DNA from 4 places in the Arthrobacter sp. GW822-FHT05G07 genome. Region 2 is predicted to be linked to each of the others. Evidence: riboswitches for the same ligand, from Rfam matches in the RefSeq annotation. Region 2 holds a riboswitch; each other region holds the start of a gene.

Region 1 (3,447 bases), on a different contig from region 2:
CTGGACCTCATTCAGTGCTACGACGAATACGTGATGGGCTACTCACAGTCCCGGCACTTCCTTGGTGGAACGGCGCCATACTTCCCCGAGGACAACGGACCCATGCACGTGGTCCTGCTGAACGGCAGGTTGGCCGGATGGTGGCGCCACAGTTTCTCCGGCATGACCTGCGAACTCGATGTCCGAATGAACCGGCCGGCAACGGCGGAAGAACAAGACGCCTTGGAGGCCGAGGCGGATCGTTACGGCCGGTTCTTGGGCATGGAGACCACGCTGGTGTGAATTAGCCGGGCTGGTTCCGGGAGACGGGCCGCGTCCAGGTGGCAGGACTAAGCTGGGATGAGACCTAGGAGGCCTGCACTGTGAACAATCTGATCTTCTGGATCATCGTCTGCTCGTGGCTGATTCCACTCGGCATCCGCATGTACAACCGCTCCCGGGCGCGTCGGATCCAGAATGACACGTTCCGCGGCCCCGGGTACCCGCCGCAGAATCTGCCGGGCCCGGGGTACCCGCCGCAGAATTACCCCGGGTACCCGTCGGAGCCGATCGTCGTACGCCCCGCGGATGAGACACCGCAGGCCGGGCCGCCGTCGAACTCTTCGTCCCCCACGCCGTTTCCCGCAACGGGAAGCTCGCAGCCGCAAGGCTACCGTGCGCGCAAGCTGGCCGAGCTGGATGCGAAGTTCAGCAACGGCGAGATCGCCATGGAGGATTACATGAAGCAGCGCGGCGACATCATGAACGGCTAGGCCACCCTGAACGTGAGCCTGGCTTAGCCGAAGAAGGCTTCGCGGAGCTGCGCCGAGAGCTGGCCGATCTCGGTGAGGAAGCCATCGTGTCCAATCGGCGCCTCAATGAGGTGGACCGATACGTCTCCCGGGAGTGCCGCGGCGAGTTCCCGCGACTGTGCCGGGAAGTAGAGCCTGTCGCTGTCCACGGCCGCCACAAAGAACTCAGCCTTGGTGCGCGACAATGCCGCTTCCAACGTGCCGCGACCACGAGTGACGTCATGGGACATCAAGGCCTCGGTAATGGCGATGTAGCTGTTGGCATCGAAACGGCGGACCAGCTTTGTCCCCTGGTGGTCCAGGTAGCTTTCCACTTGGTAGCGCCCGCGCTCCCCCAGCACAGCAGCTGTCAGCGGCGTCTCCTGGTGCTGGGCTTGCCGGCCGAAGCGGAAGTCCAACTCCAACGCTGAGCGGTAAGTGATGTGGGCGATACGTCGGGCCAACGCCAAACCATGCTCAGGCGCGGTACCACCGTAGTAGTCGCCGTGATTGAAGTTCGGGTCCTGCCGGATGGCCAGGGTTTGGGCCTGCGCGAAGGCAATCTGCTCGGCCGTGCTGTAGGCGCCCACCGAGATCACGGCGCAGCGCTCCACCCGCTCGGGGAACGTCACGGCCCACTCGAGCGCACGGGCGCCGCCCATCGACCCACCCAACACGGCGTGCCAGGAGTCGATGCCCAAAGCATCGGCAAGGCGTGACTCAGCCACCGTGCTGTCGCGCAGAGTGACCAACGGGAAACGAGAACCCCAGGGCTTGCCATCGGGTGCTGCTGATGATGGGCCGGTGCTGCCGTAACAGCCGCCCACGATGTTGATGGAGATGACGAAGAACTTGTTGGTGTCGATGGTGGCACCTGGTCCAACAAGTTGCTCCCACCAGCCTTCTTCATCCGTGGCGCCGCGGGCTACGTGTGTACTGCCCGTGAGCGCGTGCTGGACGAGTACGGCATTGGATGCGTCGGAGTTCAGCTGCCCCCAGGTCTCGTACGCAAGGACAACGTCGGGAAGGAATCCGCCGGCTTCAAGTTCCAGCGGCCCTATGCCGGCGTACTTGACGATTCCGTCTTCTTCTCCGGATTTTGGAAGGGCTGTAGCAGTAATGGTCATTCCTTTGACACCTTAACCTCGCGCTTGCCCGTCGCCTTGCGTGCGAACAGGCCAGGTCTTCACCCGGGGCACCCCACCGCGGAGGAGGGTTGCCGGCCAGCAAGCCGGGGCTGTGTGCTGGCACTCATGACCTAATACGAAGAGTCTAGGAAATACAGGGCGGTTCTGGCGAAGAATGTGACAACAGTGTGACGGTTTGGGGTGCCTTCGTTCACGAATGAGCACCCTGAACTGCCGCCCGGCGAATAATCGTCGACGCGGGCGGCAGTCGGGCTGAGACTTTGAACCGCAGCGTTAGGCGCCCTTGGCAGCCCGGAAGCCGGCTTCGAGGTCGGCGATGATGTCATCCACGTTCTCGATGCCCACGGACAACCGCACCAGGCCGGGGTTGACGCCTGCAGCCACCTGCTGCTCCACCGTCAACTGACTGTGCGTAGTGGACGCCGGGTGGATGACCAGCGAGCGGACGTCACCGATGTTGGCAACGTGCGAGTGCAGCTCCAGTCCGTCCACAAAGCGCTTGCCCGCTTCTACGCCGCCCTTGATGTTGAAGGCAACAATGGCGCCCGTGCCCTTGGGGCCGTATTTCCGGCCCCGGCTGTACCACGGGCTGGATGGCAGGCCCGCATAGGCGACCGACTCGACGTCGTCGTGGCTTTCCAGCCATTCGGCCACCTTGGTGGCGTTGGCAACGTGACGCTCCACGCGCAGGCTCAAGGTCTCCAAACCCTGGGCAATGAGGAAGGCGTTGAACGGAGACACGGCGGAGCCGAGATCGCGAAGCAACTGGACGCGGGCCTTGAGGATGTAGGAGAGGTTGGCGCCCAGGGCGCCGTCCTTGCCGAGATCCCGGGCATAGACCAGTCCGTTGTAGCTGGGGTCCGGGGTATTGAACCCAGGGAAGCGCTCCGGGTCCTTGCCGAAGTCGAAGTTGCCGGAGTCCACAATCACACCGGCGATTGCTGAACCGTGACCACCCAGGTATTTGGTGGCCGAGTGAACCACGATGTCCGCGCCCCACTCGATGGGACGAATAAGGTAGGGCGTTGACAGGGTGTTGTCGACGATCAGGGGCACACCGGCCTCGTGAGCGGTGCGGGCGATGCCCTCAATGTCCAGCACGTCCTGGCGGGGGTTGGACACAACCTCGCCGAAGAACAGCTTGGTGTTCGGCTGGACGGCGTCACGCCACTGCTCCAGATTGTCGGGGTCCTCCACGAAGGTGACCGCAATTCCGAACTTCTTCAGCGTGTGCGCCAGCAGGTTGTACGTGCCGCCGTACAGGCTGGGGCTCGCCACGATGTGGTCCCCGGCCTCAGCGATGTTCAGGATGGCGAACGTCTCCGCGGCCTGTCCGGAGCTGAGCAGAAGTGCCCCTAGGCCACCTTCAAGGCTCGCGACCCGCTGCTCCACAACATCCTGCGTCGGGTTGCCGATCCGGGTGTAGATGGGTGCAAGCTCCGCCAACGCGAAGCGGTTGGCAGCACTCTCGGCACTGGGGAACACGAAGGACGTGGTCTGGTAGATCGGAAGCGAGCGAGCTCCGGTGG
Region 2 (3,447 bases):
CGAGTGGTTGTAGCCAATGCCGATCAGCTCGTTGTGGTTGTTGCGGCGGCCAACCCGGAACCACGTACTGGATTTATTGACCGTGCTTTGGTTGCAGCATACGACGCCGGCATCGAGCCGTTGCTGCTTATCACCAAGGCGGACGTCAAGGATCCGGCGGAGCTCCTTGCCAATTACCTGAGCTTGGACTTTCCCGTGATCATCAGCCGTACGGCTGACTCCGAGGCCGGCGGCATCGATGCCCGCTCGGATGATGGACTCTCAGCCCGGCTGGACAAGGACGCCGTCTCCCAGCTCCGCTCACATCTGGGTGGCAAAGTCACCGTCATGCTCGGCCACTCAGGTGTAGGCAAATCCACCATGGTCAATGCACTGACGGGGGCAGAGCGCGCCACTGGCGGCGTCAACGCGGTGACGGGCCGTGGCCGGCACACGTCATCCTCGGCTTTGGCGCTGAAGCTGGACGATGCCCCGTCCGGCAGCTGGATCATCGATACTCCCGGCATACGCTCCTTCGGCTTGGCGCATGTGGACCCGGACCGGATCCTCCATTCCTTCCCGGACCTTGAGCCCGGCACGGAAACCTGCGACCGCGGCTGCAAGCACGGTGCCACCGCCACCAATTGCGGGCTTGATGCATGGGTGAACGATGGCCATGCAGGCCCATCAGGAGTGGCGCGGCTGGCCTCCCTGCGCCGCTTGCTGGGTGCAGACCCACGACTCGAAGCGAAAGAGACCAAGGAACTGGGCACCGTCAACTGATCGTTACCGGCTTCACGTCCCCAATGAGGCGAACGATTCAGGATAGTTTGGTGGCATGACCCATCCCGTTTCCACGTACAACGATGACCTGCGCCTTGCCCATGTCCTCGCTGACTCAGTCGATGCCCAGACCATGGATCGCTTCAAAGCGCTGGACCTCAAGATCGAAACCAAGCCCGACCTCACGCCTGTCACTGACGCTGACAAGGCCGCTGAGGAAGCAATCCGCGGTCAGCTGTCCCGCTCGCGCCCACGTGATGCGGTCCTGGGCGAGGAGTTCGGCAGCAGCGGCCACGGCTCGCGCCGCTGGATCATCGACCCCATCGACGGAACCAAGAACTTCGTCCGGGGTGTTCCGGTGTGGGCAACGTTGATCGCCCTCGTGGACGAAGGCGAACCCGTCGTGGGCGTCGTGAGCGCCCCCGCGTTGGGCAAACGCTGGTGGGCTGCCAAGGACATGGGTGCCTACATGGGGCGGTCCCTCGCCTCGGCCACCCGCCTCAAAGTTTCCAACGTCTCCAGCCTGGCAGACGCCTCCATGTCCTACTCAAGCCTTTCGGGCTGGAAGGAACGGGGCAACCTTGACGAGTTCCTGGACCTCACCGAAGACGTCTGGCGCACGCGTGCCTATGGTGACTTCTGGTCGTACTGTCTCGTGGCCGAGGGCGCAGTGGACATCGCCTGCGAGCCTGAGCTGAACCTTTATGACATGGCAGCACTCGTCCCCATCGTCACTGAGGCCGGCGGCCGTTTCACGTCCCTGGAAGGCGAAGACGGTCCTTTCGGCGGCAATGCACTGGCTACCAACTCGATCCTTCACTCCGAGGTCCTCAAGCGGCTCAACCCCGGCCTGGACGACCTTCTCTAAACATTTCATCGCCTTGTCCAACCAGTAGGCGACGGAATTTTCGACGGCGGCAGCCCCCTTTTGGGGGTCTCCGCCGTTTTTTATTCGACGAAGCAGGCATTTTGCCTTCCGCGTAACAAAAGGCTTAACAATCGGCAGCGGCTTTGGATGGGCCCCCGGACGTGCTCTAGCCTTTTTACAGGTCACGAGTGCCAGCGCTAAACCCCGGTTTGCTGGCCGGCAACCCTCCATTCGCGGTGGGGTGCCCCGGGTGACGACCCGGCCGGTCCGGAACGGATGCGGCAAGCGCGGATCCCCTCCGGGGGTCCCTCTTGAGTGAGGTCCCATGAGCACTGTCACGTTCGACTCAAACATCATTCCGTCCTTCGCCGCAGAAACCACAGCAGAAACAGCCCCTGCTGCACGGCCGCTGGCCGCTGTTACCGGCGCCGAGTTGCAGGCGCCCCTGATTCAGGGCGGACATGTTCGCTACGCAAACCTCGACTACGGGGCATCGGCTCCGGCGTTGACCATCGTCTCGGCGTACCTCAACGAAGTCCTTCCCTACTACGCGAGTGTCCACCGCGGCGCAGGCTACGCCTCCCAAATCAGCACGTCGGTGTACGAGAACTCCAGGAACATCGTCCGTGACTTCGTCGGTGGGCGGCCGGATGATTCTGTCATCTTCACCCGGAACACCACGGACTCCTTGAACCTGCTGGCCGGGTGCCTTCCGCAGATCGACGGCAAGCCCGCAGGCGAGGTCCTGTACCTGGATATCGAGCACCACGCCAACCTGCTTCCATGGCAGGGTGTACCGCACCGCAGCGTCGTAGCGGCCCCCACCCTGTCCGCCACACTGGACAAACTCCGCGGAGAGTTGGCTCAGGGCGGTGTCAGCCTGCTTGCGGTGACCGGAGCCTCCAACGTCACCGGCGAAATTCTTCCCATCGCAGAACTTGCTTCCCTGGCCCACGAATACGGTGCGCGGATCGTGGTGGATGCCGCCCAGCTCGCTCCGCACCGCCGGATCAATATCACCGAAGCAGACGTCGACTACATTGTCTTCTCCGGACACAAGCTCTACGCTCCCTTCGGCGCCGGCGTCGTGGTGGGCCGTCCCGACTGGCTCGACGCCGGCACTCCGCATCTGGCCGGTGGCGGCGCGGTCCGTGAAGCCCGTTTGGACTCCGTCAACTGGGCGGCCGGCCCCGCACGGCACGAGGGCGGCTCCCCCAACGTGCTGGGAGCGGCAACGCTCGCTCGCGCCACCCAGGTGCTCGCAGGCCTGGACCAGGACGCGTGGCACGCCCACGAGGCTGCCATCCGCTCGTACTTGGTGGAAGGCCTGGAGGCCATCGACGGCGTGACAGTCCACAAGATCTTCACTGACTCCTTGGACACCATCGGTGTGGTCAATTTCTCCGTCGAAGGATTCGACGCCGGATTGGTGGCCGCTTACCTGGCAGCGGAGCACGGCGTGGGCCTGCGAGATGGCCGCTTTTGCGCCCACCCGCTCCTCAAGCGCCTCGGGCTTCCCTCAGGCTCTTTGCGCGCCAGCTTCGGCGTCGGCTCCCGGTTGGAGGACGCCACCAGGCTGCTAGCAGGCATCCAAGGGCTCAAGCGCGACGGACTGGGCTGGGACTACGTGGTGGACGAGGGCCGCTGGGTTCCCGCCAATGACCACCGCAGCTACCCCGAGTGGGCGCCAAACACTCCGGGCACTGCGGGCGCAGCTCCCTGCACTGTCGACTAAGAACACAGTGAACCGGGCGTCCCGGCCGCTGCGGTAAATTCGTAGGGTACCTTTTGGCCACCCTGTGAAGGAGTTCTGCGTG
Region 3 (3,447 bases), on a different contig from region 2:
CTCTGTAGGTGGTGGTTGGAAAATCGGAAAGCTAGAGACCCCAGGCCTCGGCGAGCAGTTGGTAGGAGTTCTGCCGGTCGGCGGGGTCGTGGGCAATGGTGGTGATGAGCAGTTCCTGGGCTCCGGTGGCGCGTTGCAGCGTGCGCAGCTTGGCGCTGACTTGGTGGGGGTCGCCCACCAGTCTGGTGTCCACGCGGTCTTTGATCAGTTCCTGGGCTTCCGCTTCCAAAGGAAGATCCAGGGCATCGTCCGGCGAGGGGTAGGGGATGGCACCCTGGCCGCTGCGGATACCGTAAACCCACTGGGCGTAGCCGCGGGCGAGTCGCTGTGCTTGGTGTTCGTCCGGGGCCACCAACACGTCTGCCGAGACGATCACGTGCGGTTCCTGCAAGGTATCGGACGGTTCGAAGTGTGCGCGGTACTCGGCGATGGAGTCCAGCACGCCCGCGGGTGCAACGTGGTAGTTCGCACCGAAGGGAAGGCCCAGTTTTCCCGCTAGCCGTGCGCTTGGCCCGGCTGTTGAGCCGTGGACCCAGAACTGCGGCGCCTGTCCCAGAGCCGGGGTAGCCGTGACTTCCTCGCCGTGCTTCGTTCGGTAGTCGCCGGTGAAGAACCCGATGATGTCCTGGACGTCGTTCTCGAAGTTGTCCGTATCCCCGGGGAAGCGGCCCAGCAGTTCACCCTGCAACCGGAACTTCCTGGGCAGGACAGCGCCGAAGATGGGTCGTGGTGAAGGGATCAGCAAACCGTCAACCACGCGATCGCTGACGGCTTCCGCAGCGGGAACCACTCCGGGTGCCGGTTCGCTGGGCGACTTGGGCGGACCTGAGCGACCAAAGCCCAGGTCCAGGCGGTCAGGGAATACTGCCGCGAGCGTTCCGATGCTCTCTGCGATCTGAAGCGGCCTGTAGTTCCCCAGTAGCGTGGCCGCGGTCCCTACACGGATGGTCTTGGTGGCCGATGCCACCAAACCGGCAAGGATGTGCGGAGCAGAGCCAGCAACGCCGGTATTGAGGTGGTGCTCGGCCAACCAGTAGCGCGAGTAGCCGGAAGCCTCGGCAGCAGCCGCGAGGTCAAGCGTGCTGCGCAGTGCCTCGCCGGGGGTCTGCCCGGCCGACACCGGGCTGAGGTCAAGGACGGACAGGGGAGTAACTGAAGGCTTCGGCATGGCACGACACTACGGAGCCCGGCGCAGAGCCCAAAGCCGATCCGTCACCCCGCTCAACCGGACTAAATCCAGCGAAATCCGGCGAAACGGACCGTCACAAGAGCGCCTTCTCCGGCCCGAAAATGACGAATCTGGCAGCCCGTTGACGCGGTATTTCCCGCCTTGACGCCGCAAGTCCAGCGGTTTGTACATTCCTTGGACAGCCTCCTAGATTCAAGTCCAGGTCAAGAGTCAGCATGCCAAGGACCGGCTCGTGCTGCGGCAACCCTCAGGCATTAAGTGGCGGGGTGCTCCGGAAACAGACCAGGCCGCACATGCGGCAAGTGAATGTCGTCCCGGCCGCCGCGCGGCTCTGAAAGAGAGAATCATGCCTTCCACTCCTGTACCTGAATTCCGCTCCCGCGTCATCGCATTGGAGCTCGACGGCGATGGCGCCCACCCAGCGTCGTGGCGCAAGGCCCACCATGATCCGCAGGCACTATTGGGGGGCCCACGGATCCGTGAAACTGTCCAAGCAGCGGACATCGCCGGTTTCCATGTGGCAACGTTCAAGGACACCCGCGTTGTGGATCCTGGAAGCACCGGGATTGCGGGCCGTTTGGACGCGATCCAGCGGGCGGCCTTTGCAGCAGCGATCACCCGGTCCATCGGTCTTGTCCCTGAGGCCGGAACGCTCTTCACCGAACCGTTCCATGTGGCTACGCAGTTGGCCAGCCTGGACTACTCCTCGCTGGGCAGGGCAGGGTGGCTGGTCAACGCGGACAACCTTGAAGAGGAAGCCCGATCGGTGGGCCGAGCACCGTTGCCTGCAGGAGAAAACACCAGCGAAGCCGCAGACGCCGTGCAGGCGAGCCGCCGGCTGTGGGACTCCTGGGAAGACGACGCGGTGATCCGTGACGTCTCCACCGGCCGCTACATTGACCGGGACAAGCTGCACCACGCCGACTTCGAAGGTGAACGCTTCTCCGTCAAGGGACCGTCCATCATCCCGCGCCCCTTGCAAGGCCAGGTGGTGGTGTTCGCGCCCGCTGAGCTGCTTCCCGCCGTCGAAGCTGACGTTGCCCTGATCACCGCGGAAACCCCGGACGCCCTCGCAAAGGCAGCCCAAGCGGCAGCCACGGCCGGCGCTCCACGGACACTCGTGGAGCTGGACGTCATCCTCGATTCCCGTGGACAAGCCGCGGAGGACCGCCTGGCCGAGCTGGACTCGTACGAAGAGTGGACGGGCGGTGCCCGCTACGTGGGCAGCGCGGAAGGGCTGGTGGAATTGCTCACCACGCTGTTCGCAGCAGCCGACGGCGTCCGCCTCAAGCCAGCGGTACTGGACGTGGACCTCCCCGAACTGGCCAACAAGGTCCTGCCCGAACTGCGCCGCACCGGGCTGGTGGTACCGCCGGCCCCGGGACGCACGTTGCGGGAAACCTTCGGACTTCCCCGTCCCGCGAACCGCTTCGCCGCGGCCTGACCATCGCCCGCCGCCAAGAGCCCACGAGCCAGACATAGAGAGCAGAACCATGACCCATCATCACCGCATCGCAGGCAACGGCCAGATCCAGTTCGGTGTCTTCTTCCAAGGCGTTAACCACACCACCGTATGGAAGGACGCGCAGAGCGGCTCGCAAACTGACTTCGAATCATTCCGCCGGGTAGCCCAGACAGCTGAACGCGGCCTCTTCTCCGCCTTCTTCCTCGGAGAGGGACTGCGCCTTAGGGAACACCTGGGCCGGATCCACGATCTCGACGTCGTCGGCCGTCCCGACGCCCAGACCGCACTCGCCGCGCTCGCAGCCGTCACCACCAGCATCGGTCTGGTGGCCACGCAAAACACCACATACAACGATCCCGCGGACCTTGCCCACCGCTTGGCCAGCCTGGACCTACTGTCCGGCGGCCGTGCGGCATGGAACATCGTCACTACGGACAACGCATGGACCGGTGCCAACTTCAGGCGCGGCGGGTTTCTCCAGCACGAGGACCGCTACACCCGGGCCGAAGCGTTCGTTCAGACGGCCAAGGCTATTTGGGATTCCTGGGCCGACGGTGCAATCGCCGGGTCCCGGAATGATCCGCGCTGGCTCCGCGAGGACGCCATCAGCACGGTCAAGCGCCACGACGAGAGTTTCGACGTCGAAATCACCGGGCGCTTGCCGCGTTCCAGCCAGCAGCACCCGGTCCTGTTCCAGGCAGGCGACTCACCGGACGGCCGCGACTTCGCTGTTCGAAACGCCGATGTGATCTTCTCTGCGCACCCGGAACTGGAAGACGCCAAGGAATTCCGG
Region 4 (3,447 bases), on a different contig from region 2:
AGACCGGCGAGATTCCGACGAACCACACCACCGTGCCGGCAACAATTACTGCTCCGGCACGGCGATACGGATGGTTCCCGCTCATGGCAGCAAGATTAGACCTGTTTGAGGGCCTTCTCCAGATCCAAGATAAGGTCGCCCACATCTTCAAGTCCCACGGACAGTCGCACCACACCATCAGAAAGCCCGATGGCCGCGCGGCCCTCCGGCCCCATGGCCCGGTGGGTGGTGGTTGCCGGATGCGTGATGAGGGACTTGGAGTCGCCCAGGTTGTTGGAAATGTCGATCACGCTGAGGCCATCAAGCAACGCAAAGGCTGCCTCCTTGGCTGACCGACCGGCTGAAGGCGAGAGTTCAAACGTCAGCACCGTACCGCCGGCCTTCATCTGCTTCGCGGCGAGCTGGTACTGGGGGTGCGACTTCAGCAGCGGGTACTTGACCCAGCTGATGGCAGGCTGCTGCTCCAGCCACTCGGCGATCTTCAAAGCGGACGCGGAGCTGTGGTTCACGCGCAGCCCGATGGTCTCCAAGCCCTTGGTCAACACCCAGGCGTTGAACGCGGACAGCGAAGGGCCGGTGTGCCGCATAAGCTGCTTGACCGGGCCGTCGATGAATTCCTTGGTGCCCAGGATTGCGCCGCCAAGGACGCGCCCTTGGCCGTCGATGTGTTTGGTGCCGGAATAGACGATCACGTCGGCGCCCAGCTCACCGCAGCGTTGCAGCAGCGGAGTGGCAAAGACATTGTCGACCACGACAGTCGCCCCGGCGGCATGCGCCAGTTCGCTGACTGCAGCGATATCGACGATCTCCTGCATCGGGTTGGACGGCGACTCGAAGAACACCGCGGTGGTGGGTTCGGAGAGGGCTTCACGCCACTGCTCCAGATCCGGGCCGTCCACGAATACCGTCTCCACGCCCCAGCGCGGCAGGATCTCATTGAGGATCACGAAGCAGGAGCCAAACAGGGAGCGGGCGGCAACCACGCGGTCGCCGGCAGCCAGCAGGGCACCCAAAGCGGTGAAGACAGCGGACATGCCGGACGCCGTCGCAAAGCACGCTTCGGTTCCTTCAAGCAGCCGCAGCCGCTCCTGGAACGTGGCCACGGACGGGTTGCCGTAGCGGGAGTAGACGAAGCGTTCGTCCTCACCGGTAAAGGCTCGCTCTGCGGCGGCTGCGGACTCGTAAACGAACCCGGAGTTCAGGAAAACGGGCTCGGACGTTTCCTGGAAATTGGTACGGTCAAGGCCACCGCGGACGGCTTGGGTGTCAGGGCTCCAGCCAGCGGCGTCGGGATTGAAAGTCACTTACTCGGTCCCCAAATTCGTCGGCAGGCCACGGTTCTTCCACCCGTTAACGGTGCGTTCGCCGTAGCGGTCCGGTTCGCCTTCAAAGCCCTCAAGGACGTTGTAGGCAGTGAAGCCGGCCTGGGTTGCGGCGATTGCGGCCGAGATGGAGCGCTGGCCGGAACGGCACAGGAACACCAGCTCAACGCCGTCGTCTTCGGGTGCCTGCTGCTGCAGATCCTCGATGAAACGGGAGTTGGGAATGCCGCCGGCCAAATTCCACTGGATGAACAGGGGGTCGTTCTCGGTGGCTTTGGTATCGGGGATGCCGATGTGGGCCCATTCGCCCTCGGTGCGGACGTCCACCAGGATGGCGCCCTCTTGAAGCTTGGCCCACGCGTCCTGCGGGGTCAGATCACCTGCGTAGCTCATGCGTGGCCCTCAAATGCTTCTTCGTCGTCGTAGTTTTCCAGCTGATCGACGGCGTTGGCTACCGCAGCATCCGCACTGGCGATCGCGGCAGGGAGGACAACGGCTTGGGCAACGATCACGTCGGTGCCGTTGAACGTGGCGGCCGGGCTGCCATGAAGCACGTAACCTTCTGCGAGCGAGTTGTGGATGCGCTCGCAAAAATCACGGGTATCCGGGCCTGTAATCAGGCGGTAGGAGAGTTTTTCTTCAGTGGGTTCAGGCATTGCTGGTGCTCCTCAGTCACGCTTGCAGTACGAGTTGTCGATACGCCGAGTAGTCACCTGAGGCACCCCGCCGGAGAGAGGGTTGCCGACCAGCAAGTCAGGGCTTTGCGCTGGTGCTCATTACTCAAGAAAAACGTAACATCCACGGGCATCGGGCCGCACTTGCGGGCTGTTGCGGGGCCGTCATGTTGCGTAATCGGCGGCTCATCCCTTATTCGTTTTTCAGCGCACGCACTGCCGCGCCCACCGTTGGGAAGAAGTGGTCGGGCGTAAAGCGGGCCGCTGTGCCCAAATGGATCAACTTGTCTTTCACAGGTCCCTTCAGTTCGGCGAACACCAGGTCCACGCCTTTGCTTGCCAGCCATTCATCCAAAGTGACGAGGTCGTCCAGCGCCGTAGTGTCGATCCCGGTGATGGGCTCCGCGGCGAGGATGACGTGGGTAATGGCATCTGTTGTCTCATCCGGTGCCTCGTCAAGTTGCTCCCGGACAAAGGCCGCCAGTACCTGCCCATTACCGAAGAACAGCGGCGCATCGAAGCGGAGGATGAGAAGTCCCGGGATGCGTTCACCATCGGGGTGCCGCTCAAGGTCGTGATAGCCAGGGAGCCCTTCTTCAGCACCGAGTTCTGTCCGGTACGGATCCCAGGCCCTCCGCACGAAGTCCAAAAGCGCCAACGCAATGGCCACCACGATTCCCTGCAGTACCCCAACGGTGAGGACGCCCAGGAACGCGGCCAGCATCACCACAGATTCGCTGCGGCTCAGGCTGAGGAGCCGCTTCACGCCGGCCGGGTCCGCGAGGGCAATGGCTGCGGCGATGACGACGGCGGCCAACGTTGCGGAGGGCAGGTACTCGGTCACTCCGGGAGCCAGCAGCATGAAGGCCAGCACCAGCACGGAACCCACCACGCCGGTCATCTGGGATTTGGCACCAGCATCCACGGCCACCGGGGTTCTGGAGGTACTGCCGGAGATCGGGAATCCGCCCAGCAGTCCGGTGGCCGCGTTGGCTGCCCCGAGCGCCGCCATTTCCCTGTTTCCCGAGACCTTCTTCCCTTCCTTGGCCGCCAATGTTTGGGATAGGACGCCGGTGTCCGCGAAGGCCATGAGGGCGATCCCTGCCGCAGCGGGAAGCAGCGTGAGAGCATCAGCCCAGCCGATGCCCCCGAGTGCGGGCATCGGGAGGCCCTGCGGCAGGACTCCGGTGACCTTCACGTCGTCGTTCAGGCCCCAAACCGCCGTAACAACGCAAGAGCCGACCACCGCCAGCAGGACGCCGGGTACCTTCCACTTCAGCAGCCGCGGGATCCAAATGAGGGCAAGGGAACCGCTACCCAGCAGCAGGGCGGTGACATTGACGTCACCGCCGAGCACCCCGGTGGTGACCTTCGCGAGCTTCTCCCAGATGTCGCCGTCGGCCTCTATCCCGAAGAACGCCGGTAGCTGCGACAGCAGCACCAGTAACGCA

What was found. Region 2 has a riboswitch for S-adenosylmethionine ahead of AC1RJY_RS06165 (aminotransferase class V-fold PLP-dependent enzyme). Riboswitches for the same ligand answer to the same signal wherever they lie in the genome.
Region 1: another riboswitch for S-adenosylmethionine. It lies ahead of metX (homoserine O-acetyltransferase MetX); the one in region 2 lies ahead of AC1RJY_RS06165 (aminotransferase class V-fold PLP-dependent enzyme).
Region 3: another riboswitch for S-adenosylmethionine. It lies ahead of AC1RJY_RS07525 (LLM class flavin-dependent oxidoreductase); the one in region 2 lies ahead of AC1RJY_RS06165 (aminotransferase class V-fold PLP-dependent enzyme).
Region 4: another riboswitch for S-adenosylmethionine. It lies ahead of AC1RJY_RS08785 (DUF1737 domain-containing protein); the one in region 2 lies ahead of AC1RJY_RS06165 (aminotransferase class V-fold PLP-dependent enzyme).

Annotation. Positions count from the first base shown of each region.
Region 1 is NZ_JBXALT010000001.1:49,985-53,431, forward strand. Features, by position in the region: gene AC1RJY_RS00250 (winged helix DNA-binding domain-containing protein) at 1-282, shown strand, start outside; gene AC1RJY_RS00255 (hypothetical protein) at 363-752, shown strand; gene metX (homoserine O-acetyltransferase MetX) at 776-1,897, opposite strand; SAM riboswitch class IV at 1,913-2,029, opposite strand; gene AC1RJY_RS00265 (bifunctional o-acetylhomoserine/o-acetylserine sulfhydrylase) at 2,192-3,447, opposite strand, start outside.
Region 2 is NZ_JBXALT010000003.1:224,559-228,005, reverse strand. Features, by position in the region: gene rsgA (ribosome small subunit-dependent GTPase A) at 1-762, shown strand, start outside; gene hisN (histidinol-phosphatase) at 818-1,630, shown strand; SAM riboswitch class IV at 1,811-1,924, shown strand; gene AC1RJY_RS06165 (aminotransferase class V-fold PLP-dependent enzyme) at 1,956-3,365, shown strand.
Region 3 is NZ_JBXALT010000004.1:56,717-60,163, reverse strand. Features, by position in the region: gene AC1RJY_RS07530 (LLM class flavin-dependent oxidoreductase) at 32-1,168, opposite strand; SAM riboswitch class IV at 1,391-1,500, shown strand; gene AC1RJY_RS07525 (LLM class flavin-dependent oxidoreductase) at 1,536-2,633, shown strand; gene AC1RJY_RS07520 (NtaA/DmoA family FMN-dependent monooxygenase) at 2,683-3,447, shown strand, end outside.
Region 4 is NZ_JBXALT010000004.1:307,407-310,853, reverse strand. Features, by position in the region: gene AC1RJY_RS08800 (hypothetical protein) at 1-85, opposite strand, end outside; gene AC1RJY_RS08795 (O-succinylhomoserine sulfhydrylase) at 96-1,304, opposite strand; gene AC1RJY_RS08790 (rhodanese-like domain-containing protein) at 1,305-1,715, opposite strand; gene AC1RJY_RS08785 (DUF1737 domain-containing protein) at 1,712-1,978, opposite strand; SAM riboswitch class IV at 1,992-2,103, opposite strand; gene AC1RJY_RS08780 (SulP family inorganic anion transporter) at 2,190-3,447, opposite strand, start outside.